2 regions of the Agromyces zhanjiangensis genome follow, and region 1 is predicted to be linked to the other one. Evidence: predicted binding sites of a transcription regulator. Region 1 holds the regulator's gene; the other holds the start of a gene.
What was found. Region 1 encodes LexA, which represses DNA repair genes until DNA is damaged. Its sites were predicted from a motif close to TCGAACANNTGTTCGA; they were not measured.

Region 1 (4,419 bases):
AACGCGATCGCCTCGAACACGTGGCGGACCATCGAACCGGTGAAGTGCCCGCCGATGAGGTGGAACTCGAAGCCCGCCGGCTCGCCCGTGTGGACGAGGTACGGCCGGCCGGAGATGTCGACGACGGCCTGCGCGAGCGCCTCGTCGAGCGGGACGAGCGCGTCGCCGTACCGCGAGATGCCGCGCTTGTCGCCGAGCGCCTGGCGGATCGCGGTGCCGAGCGCGATGCCGACGTCCTCGACGGTGTGGTGCACGTCGATCTCGATGTCGCCCTTCGCCCGCACGGTGAGGTCGGTGAGCGAGTGCTTCGCGAACGCGGTGAGCAGGTGGTCGTAGAAGGGCACGCTCGTCTCGATGTCGCTCGTGCCGGTGCCGTCGAGGTCGATCGAGAGGTCGATGCTCGACTCGCTGGTCTCGCGCTGCACGCGCGCGGTGCGCGCGGGGCGGTCGGTGCTCATGGGGTCATCCTATTCGGGAGGGTCGGGGTGGATTCCGGGCTCGATCAGGCGTTCGCCGCGGCGGCGGGCGCGAACGACGCCATGGCCTCGAGGAAGGCGGTCGTCTCGGCCTCGGTGCCCGCAGTGACTCGCAGGCAGCCCGGCAGCCCGATCTCGCGGATCAGGATGCCGCGCTCGAGGAGCGCCTCGAACACCGCGTGGGGATCGTCGACGCCGCCGAAGAGCACGAAGTTCGCGCCGCTGCGGTACGGACGGAAGCCGAGCGCGCGGAGCTCGTGCGTGATCCGCTCGCGCTGGGCGCGGATCTCGTCGACCATCGCCAGCATCTCGCCGGAGTGGGCGAGGGCGCCGAGCGCTGCGGCCTGCGTGAGGGCGGAGAGGTGGTACGGGAGCCGGACGAGCCGCAGCGCGTCGATGACGGCGGGGTCGGCGGCGAGGTAGCCCACGCGCGCACCCGCGAAGGCGAACGCCTTGCTCATCGTGCGGGAGACGAGGATCCTCGGCCGCCCCTCGAGGAGCGTGAGCGCGCTCGGCGTGCCCGGGTCGGCGAACTCGTGGTACGCCTCGTCGACGACGACCACGCCGCGCGCGGCGTCGGCGACCGCGGCGATGGTCTCGAGCGCGAGCGGCGTGCCCGTCGGGTTGTTCGGCGAGCACAGCAGCACGATGTCGGGGTCGTGGCGCTCGATCGTCGCGACGGCGGTCTCGGGCGAGAGCTCGAAGTCGGCGTCGCGATCGGTCGCGATCCACCCGGTGCCCGTGCCCGAGGAGAGCAGGCCGTACATCGAGTAGGTCGGCGAGAAGCCGAGCGCGGTGCGGCCCGGCCCGCCGAAGGCCTGCAGCACGTGCTGGAGGACCTCGTTCGAGCCGTTCGCCGCCCAGAGCTGCTCGGGCCGGAGGTCGTGGCCGAGGTAGCGCGCGAGGGCCGTGCGCAGCTCGGTGAACTCGCGGTCGGGGTATCGATTGAGCCCGATGATCGCGGCAGCGACCCGGGCGACGATGTCGTGCGCGACGTCCTCGGGGATCGGATGCGTGTTCTCGTTGACGTTGAGTGCGACGGGCACGTGCTTCTGCGGGGCGCCGTACGGGGACTTGCCGCGGAGGTCGTCACGGATGGGAAGGTCGTCGAGACTCGTCACCGATCAATGCTATCCGCGTGCATCGGCGTGTTTCGTGCGCGCGACCTGCCCGGCGGCGGTCAGCCGAGCGCGGGGAGGACGAGCTGCTGCCCGGGCTGCACCACGGCGTCGTCGAGGCCGTTCAGCCGCATGATCTCGTAGATGACGTCGCGCGGGTCGGACGACGGCGCGATCGCCTCGGCGATGCCCCAGAGCGTGTCGCCGGCGCCGACCTCGACGGTCTCGAACGCCGCCGGTGCTCGGCCGTCGTCGATCCCGGCGACGGCGCCGCCGCTCGAGAGAGCACCGATCAGCGCCCCGAGCACCAGCGGGAGCGCGGCGAGCCCGGTGACGACGACGCGACCGCGCCTGGTGAGCCTGAGCCTGGTACGCGGGGTCGCCGACCCGAACGCGGGCATCGTCGAGGCCGCACTCGCGGCCCCCATCACCACTGCACTCATTCCGCACCTCCCGGGCTCCAGCCCCGCATCCGGCCCTCGGCCGGGAGGGCCGGATGCGAAGCTGTGTTCCGAATATATCTTCGAACAATCGAAGCCGCAAGCACCGGACGGGTGGGAATCCGGCCGGGAATCCGCGACACACTCGAACGGATGTTTGTCGCGCGTGTGCGAGGCGGATACAGTTTCGAATGTCCGACGACAGTCGAACACCGACCACCGACATCCGGGCCGACGCGGTCCCGACGAGAGGCGAGGCACGTGAGCATCGACATCGACCAGGCACGCGGCGCGAGCGGCCGGTCGCGTCGGCGCAAGACGCTGAGCCCGAAGCAGCTGGCCATCCTCGAGGTCATCCGGGGCTCGGTCGCCGACCGCGGCTACCCGCCGAGCATGCGCGAGATCGGCGACGCCGTCGGGCTCTCCTCGCTCTCGAGCGTCACGCACCAGCTCAACCAGCTCGAGCTCGCCGGCTACCTGCGACGCGACCCGAACCGCCCCCGCGCGCTCGAGATCCTCATCGACGTGCCCGGCGCCGAGCAGCGCCCGTCGTCGGCCGAGCCCGCGCCGGTGGGCGACGCGGCCATGGTCCCCCTGGTCGGCCGCATCGCCGCCGGCGTGCCCATCACCGCCGAGCAGCAGATCGAAGAGGTCTTCCCGCTCCCCCGCCAGCTCGTCGGCAAGGGCGAGCTGTTCATCCTGAAGGTCGTCGGCGACTCGATGATCGACGCCGCGATCTGCGACGGCGACTGGGTCGTCGTGCGCTCGCAGCGCACGGCCGAGAACGGCGAGATCGTGGCGGCGATGCTCGACGGCGAGGCCACCGTCAAGGTCTTCCGCCAGCGCGACGGCCACACCTGGCTGCTCCCCCGCAATTCGGCGTTCGAGCCGATCCTCGGCGACGAGTCCGAGGTGCTCGGCAAGGTCGTCGCAGTCCTCCGCACCGTCTAGCGAGCGGATCGCCCGGCCTGCACCGGCACCGACGACGAGGGCGGATGCCGCGGGCTCGCCCCGCGGCATCCGCCCTCGATCACCGGAGTCAGGACGTCGCCACCGCGACACCCTCGCGCACCGAGCGCGTCGCCTCCACGATGTTCGCGAGCGACGCGACCGTCTCGTCGTAGCCGCGCGTCTTCAGGCCGCAGTCGGGGTTCACCCAGAGCCGTCCGGCGGGCACGCCGTCGACCGCGCGCTCGAGGAGCGAGCGCACCTCCTCGACGCTGGGCACGCGCGGCGAGTGGATGTCGTACACCCCCGGACCCACGCCGTGGTCGAACCCGCTCGCGGCCAGGTCGCCCACGACCTCCATGCGGCTGCGCGCCGCCTCGATCGAGGTGACGTCGGCGTCGAGCTCGCGGATCGCGTCGATGACGACGCCGAACTCCGAGTAGCAGAGGTGCGTGTGCACCTGCGTCGCGGGCGCCGCGCCGCCCGTGGCGAGGCGGAACGAGCCGACCGACCAGTCGAGGTAGGCGGGCTGGTCGGCGAGCTTCAGCGGCAGGAGCTCGCGCAGCGCCGGCTCGTCGACCTGGATGACACGGATGCCGGCCTGCTCGAGGTCGCCGATCTCGTCGCGCAGCGCGAGCGCGACCTGCCGGGCGGTGTCGCCGAGGGGCTGGTCGTCGCGCACGAACGACCACGCGAGGATCGTGACCGGCCCCGTGAGCATGCCCTTCACCGGCTTCTCGGCGAGCGACTGCGCGTACGCCGACCACTCGACCGTCATCGGCGCCGGGCGCGAGACGTCGCCCCAGAGGATCGACGGGCGCGTGCAGCGCGAGCCGTACGACTGCACCCAGCCGTGCTGCGTGACCGCGAAGCCGTCGAGCAGCTCGGCGAAGTACTGCACCATGTCGTTGCGCTCTGGCTCGCCGTGCACCAGGACGTCGAGGCCGAGGTCCTCCTGCAGCCGGATCACGCGCGCGATCTCCTCGCGCATGAGCTCGCGGTACGCGGCATCCGTCAGTTCGCCCTTCACCAGGCGGGCCCGGGCGCGACGGATGTCGGCCGTCTGCGGGAAGGAGCCGATCGTGGTGGTCGGCAGCGCCGGCAGCGCGAGGTCCTCCTGCGCGGCGACGCGGTCGTCGTAGGCCGCACGGGCGAACGCGGTCGCGTCGAGCGCGGCGAGGCGGTCGCGCACGGCCGGCACGCGCACGCCCGGCGCGGCGGCCCGGTCGGCGAGAGCGGCGGATGCCGCGTCGAGGTCGGCCGCGATGGCCTCGCGCCCCTCGGCGAGGCCGCGCGCGAGCGCCGCGACCTGCGCGACCTTCTGGTCGGCGAACGCGAGCCAGCTCACGAGGCGCGCATCGAGCGCGGTCTCCTCGTCGACGTCGTGCGGGACGTGCAGGAGCGACGTGGAGGTCGAGACGGCGACGGAGCCCGAGA
Region 2 (4,419 bases), on a different contig from region 1:
GACTCCTCGATCAACGCCGAGGTCGAGCGTCTCCGGCACTCGACGACGAACTCGCTGCTGAGTCGACGCGACGTGGTCGTGGTGTCGACGGTCTCCTGCATCTACGGCCTCGGCACGCCAGAGGAGTACCTCAGCGCGATGATGCCGTTGCAGGTCGGCCAGCGGGTCGATCGCGACTGGCTCATCCGCAAGTTCGTGTCGATGCAGTACCAGCGCAACGACGTCGACTTCTCCCGCGGCACCTTCCGCGTGCGCGGCGACACGATCGAGATCATCCCCGTCTACGAGGAGCACGCGATTCGGATCGAGATGTTCGGAGACGAGGTCGAGGCGCTGCACAGCCTGCACCCGCTCACCGGCACGGTCGTGGCCAAGCTCGACGCGGTGCCGGTGTTCCCGGCCTCGCACTACGTCGCGAGCGTCGATGTCATGCAGCGCGCGATCGGCACGATCCGCGACGAGCTCGACGAACGACTGCAGGAGCTCGAGCGCGAGGGCAAGCTGCTCGAGGCGCAGCGGCTCCGCATGCGGACGACGTTCGACCTGGAGATGATGGAGCAGATCGGCTTCTGCTCGGGCATCGAGAACTACTCGCGCCACATCGACGGTCGTGCGCCGGGGGAGGCGCCGCACTGCCTCCTCGACTACTTTCCCGACGACTTCCTCGTCGTGATCGACGAGTCGCACGTCACCGTCCCGCAGATCGGCGCGATGTACGAGGGCGACGCCTCGCGGAAGCGCACGCTCGTCGAGCACGGCTTCCGACTGCCGAGCGCGCTCGACAACCGACCGTTGAAGTGGGACGAGTTCAAGGACCGCGTCGGGCAGACGGTGTACCTGTCCGCGACGCCGGGACGGTACGAGATGGGCATCGCCGACGGCGTGGTCGAACAGATCATCCGCCCGACGGGCCTCGTCGATCCCGAGATCGTCGTGAAGCCGACGAAGGGGCAGATCGACGACCTGCTGGAGGAGATCCGGTCGCGTGCCGACCGCGACGAGCGCGTGCTCGTCACGACGCTCACCAAGCGCATGGCGGAGGAGCTGACCGACTTCCTCACGGAGACGGGCGTGCGCGTGCGGTACCTGCACTCCGACGTCGACACGCTCCGCCGCGTCGAGCTCCTCACCGAGCTGCGAGCGGGCGTGTACGACGTGCTCGTCGGCATCAACCTCCTCCGCGAGGGACTCGACCTGCCCGAGGTGTCACTCGTCGCGATCCTCGATGCCGACAAGGAGGGGTTCCTGCGCTCCTCGACCTCGCTCATCCAGACCATCGGGCGCGCGGCCCGCAACGTCTCGGGCCAGGTGCACATGTACGCCGACGTGATGACCGAGTCGATGCAGCTCGCGATCGACGAGACCAATCGGCGGCGCGACATGCAGCTCGAGTACAACCGCGTCAATGCGATCGACCCGACGCCGCTCCGCAAGCGCATCGCCGACATCACCGAGGTGCTCGCACGCGAGGAGGCCGACACGGCCGCGCTCCTCGCCGGGCGCGACGGGCGGAAGAGCTCGCCGGTGCCGATGAAGCGCGACGGCATCGCCGCAGCCGGGGCGAACGACCTCGAGGAGCTCATCCGCGACCTCAACGACCAGATGCTCGAGGCCGCCGGCGAGCTGAAGTTCGAGCTGGCCGCGCGCCTGCGCGACGAGGTGTCGGAGTTGAAACGCGAGCTCCGCCAGATGGAGAAGGCCGGGCACCTCGCTTGACCCGGCGGCGGCGGGCGCGAGCGGCCCGGCGAACGCGCGGATCGAACGTGTGTTCGCTCTCAGCAGGTGCGCTCACGGCGAGAGTGTCGGAGGCCGTTCGTAGACTCGTAGGGTGCCAGTTTCACGTCTCGATGCCCATTCGCGCCTGAGCGTCCGCGGGGCACGCGTCCACAACCTGCGCGACGTCGACGTCGAGATCCCCCGGGATGCGATGGTGGTGTTCACGGGCCTCTCGGGCTCGGGCAAGTCCTCGCTGGCGTTCGACACGATCTTCGCCGAGGGCCAGCGCCGGTACGTCGAGTCGCTCTCGGCCTATGCCAGGCAGTTCCTGGGCCAGGTCGACCGCCCCGACGTCGACTTCATCGAGGGGCTCAGCCCGGCGGTCTCGATCGACCAGAAGTCCACGAACCGCAACCCGCGATCGACGGTCGGCACGATCACCGAGATCTACGACTACATGCGATTGCTGTGGGCGCGCATCGGCGTGCCCCACTGCCCGGTGTGCGGCGAGCGCATCCAGCGGCAGACGGTGCAGCAGATCGCCGACCGCCTGATGGAGCTCGAGTCCGGCACGCGGTTCCAGGTGCTCAGCCCCGTCGTCTCGCAGAAGAAGGGCGAGTTCGTCGACCTCTTCCGCGAGCTCTCGGGGCAGGGCTACTCCCGCGCGGTGGTCGACGGCGAGCTGATCCGCCTCGACGAGGCGCCGAAGCTGAAGAAGCAGGTCAAGCACGACATCTCCGTCGTGATCGACCGGCTCGTGGCGTCCGACGACATCCTCGGCCGGCTCACCGACTCGCTCGAGACCGCGCTGCGGTTGACCGACGGCGTGGTGCAGGTCAACTACGTCGACCGCGAGGGGGATGCCGCGTGGCAGACCTTCTCCGAGAAGCTCAGCTGCCCCAACCAGCACCCGATCGCGCTCACCGAGGTCGAACCGCGCACGTTCTCGTTCAACGCCCCGTTCGGGGCGTGCCCCGAGTGCTCCGGGCTCGGCACGCGGATGTCCGTCGATGAGGACCTGCTGCTCGGCGATCCGGCGCTGAGCATCGCCGAGGGCGTCATCCTGCCGTGGACCTCGCAGGGCAAGAGCCTCTACAACTACTACGAGAAGCTCCTCGACGGGCTGGCCCGCGACCTGGGCTTCTCGCTCGACACCCCGTGGGAAGAGCTCGACGAGGACGCCCGCCACGCCGTGCTCCGCGGCGACAACTTCGAGGTGCGCGTGCGCTGGCGCAACCGGTACGGCCGCGAGATGAGCTACACCTCGGGCTTCGAGGGGGTCGTGCCCTACATCGAACGCCAGTACCTCCAGGCCGAGACCGACGTGCAGCGCGCGCGCTGGGCCGAGTACCTCCGCGAGATCCCCTGCCCGGTGTGCCGCGGCGACCGGCTGAAGCCCGAGGTGCTCGCGGTCCTCGTCCACGACGCCTCGATCGCCGACGTGTGCCGACTCAGCCTGCACGACGCGCGCGCGTTCATGGACCGCCTCGAGCTGACCGATCGCGAGCAGGCGATCGCGGCGCAGGTGCTCCGCGAGATCAAGCTCCGACTCGACTTCCTCATCCGCGTCGGACTCAGCTACCTCGACCTCGCACGCGCGGCAGGCACCCTCTCCGGCGGCGAGGCGCAGCGCATCCGGCTCGCCACCCAGATCGGTTCGGGCCTCACGGGGGTGCTCTACGTGCTCGACGAGCCGAGCATCGGCCTGCACCAGCGCGACAACCGCCGGCTCATCGACACCCTCGTGGCCCTCCGCGACCTCGGCAACACGCTGATCGTCGTCGAGCACGACGAGGACACGATCCGCACGGCCGACTGGATCGTCGACATCGGACCCGGGGCGGGCGTGCACGGCGGCACGGTCGTGCACAGCGGCAGCTACGCCGACCTGATGAAGAACACCGAGTCGCTCACGGGCGACTACCTCGCCGGCCGCAAGGAGATCGCGATCCCGCCGACGCGCCGTCCGGTCGACTCGTCCCGCGTGATCCGCGTCGAGGGCGCGCAGGCCAACAACCTCCGCGGCGTCGACGTCGAGTTCCCGCTGGGCACGTTCACCGCGGTGACGGGCGTGAGCGGGTCGGGCAAGTCGTCGCTCGTGAACGACATCCTCTATCGCGTGCTCGCCAACCGGCTCAACGGGGCGCGGAAGGTGCCGGGCAAGCACCGACGCGTGAGCGGACTCGAGCACCTCGACAAGGTGGTGCACGTCGACCAGGCGCCGATCGGCCGCACGCCGCGATCCAACCCGGCGACCTACACGGGCGTGTTCGACCGCATCCGCACGCTGTTCTCCGAGACGGCCGAGGCCAAGGCCCGCGGCTACCTCCCCGGTCGGTTCAGCTTCAACGTCAAGGGCGGCCGCTGCGAGGCGTGCTCGGGTGACGGCACGATCAAGATCGAGATGAACTTCCTTCCCGACGTGTACGTCGCGTGCGAGGTGTGCGGCGGCAAGCGCTACAACCGCGAGACGCTGCAGGTGCACTACAAGGGCAAGGACATCGCCGAGGTGCTCGAGATGCCGATCAGCGAGGCGGCCGAGTTCTTCGAGCCGATCTCCGCGATCCACCGCTACCTCAAGACCCTCGTCGACGTCGGCCTCGGCTACGTCCAGCTCGGGCAGAGCGCGACGACGCTCTCCGGTGGCGAGGCGCAGCGCGTGAAGCTCGCCACCGAGCTCCAGCGCCGGTCGAACGGTCGGAG

Region 2: the regulator LexA is predicted to act here: its motif matches at 1,758-1,773, upstream of uvrA (excinuclease ABC subunit UvrA).

What each region holds. Positions count from the first base shown of each region.
Region 1 covers NZ_JBEPKB010000012.1:91,179-95,597, reverse strand. Annotated here, with positions in the region: gene hisB (imidazoleglycerol-phosphate dehydratase HisB) at 1-458, opposite strand, end outside; gene ABME02_RS17865 (histidinol-phosphate transaminase) at 503-1,597, opposite strand; gene ABME02_RS17860 (LysM peptidoglycan-binding domain-containing protein) at 1,657-2,037, opposite strand; gene lexA (transcriptional repressor LexA) at 2,308-2,985, shown strand; gene metE (5-methyltetrahydropteroyltriglutamate--homocysteine S-methyltransferase) at 3,074-4,419, opposite strand, start outside.
Region 2 covers NZ_JBEPKB010000002.1:379,320-383,738, reverse strand. Annotated here, with positions in the region: gene uvrB (excinuclease ABC subunit UvrB) at 1-1,716, shown strand, start outside; gene uvrA (excinuclease ABC subunit UvrA) at 1,829-4,419, shown strand, end outside.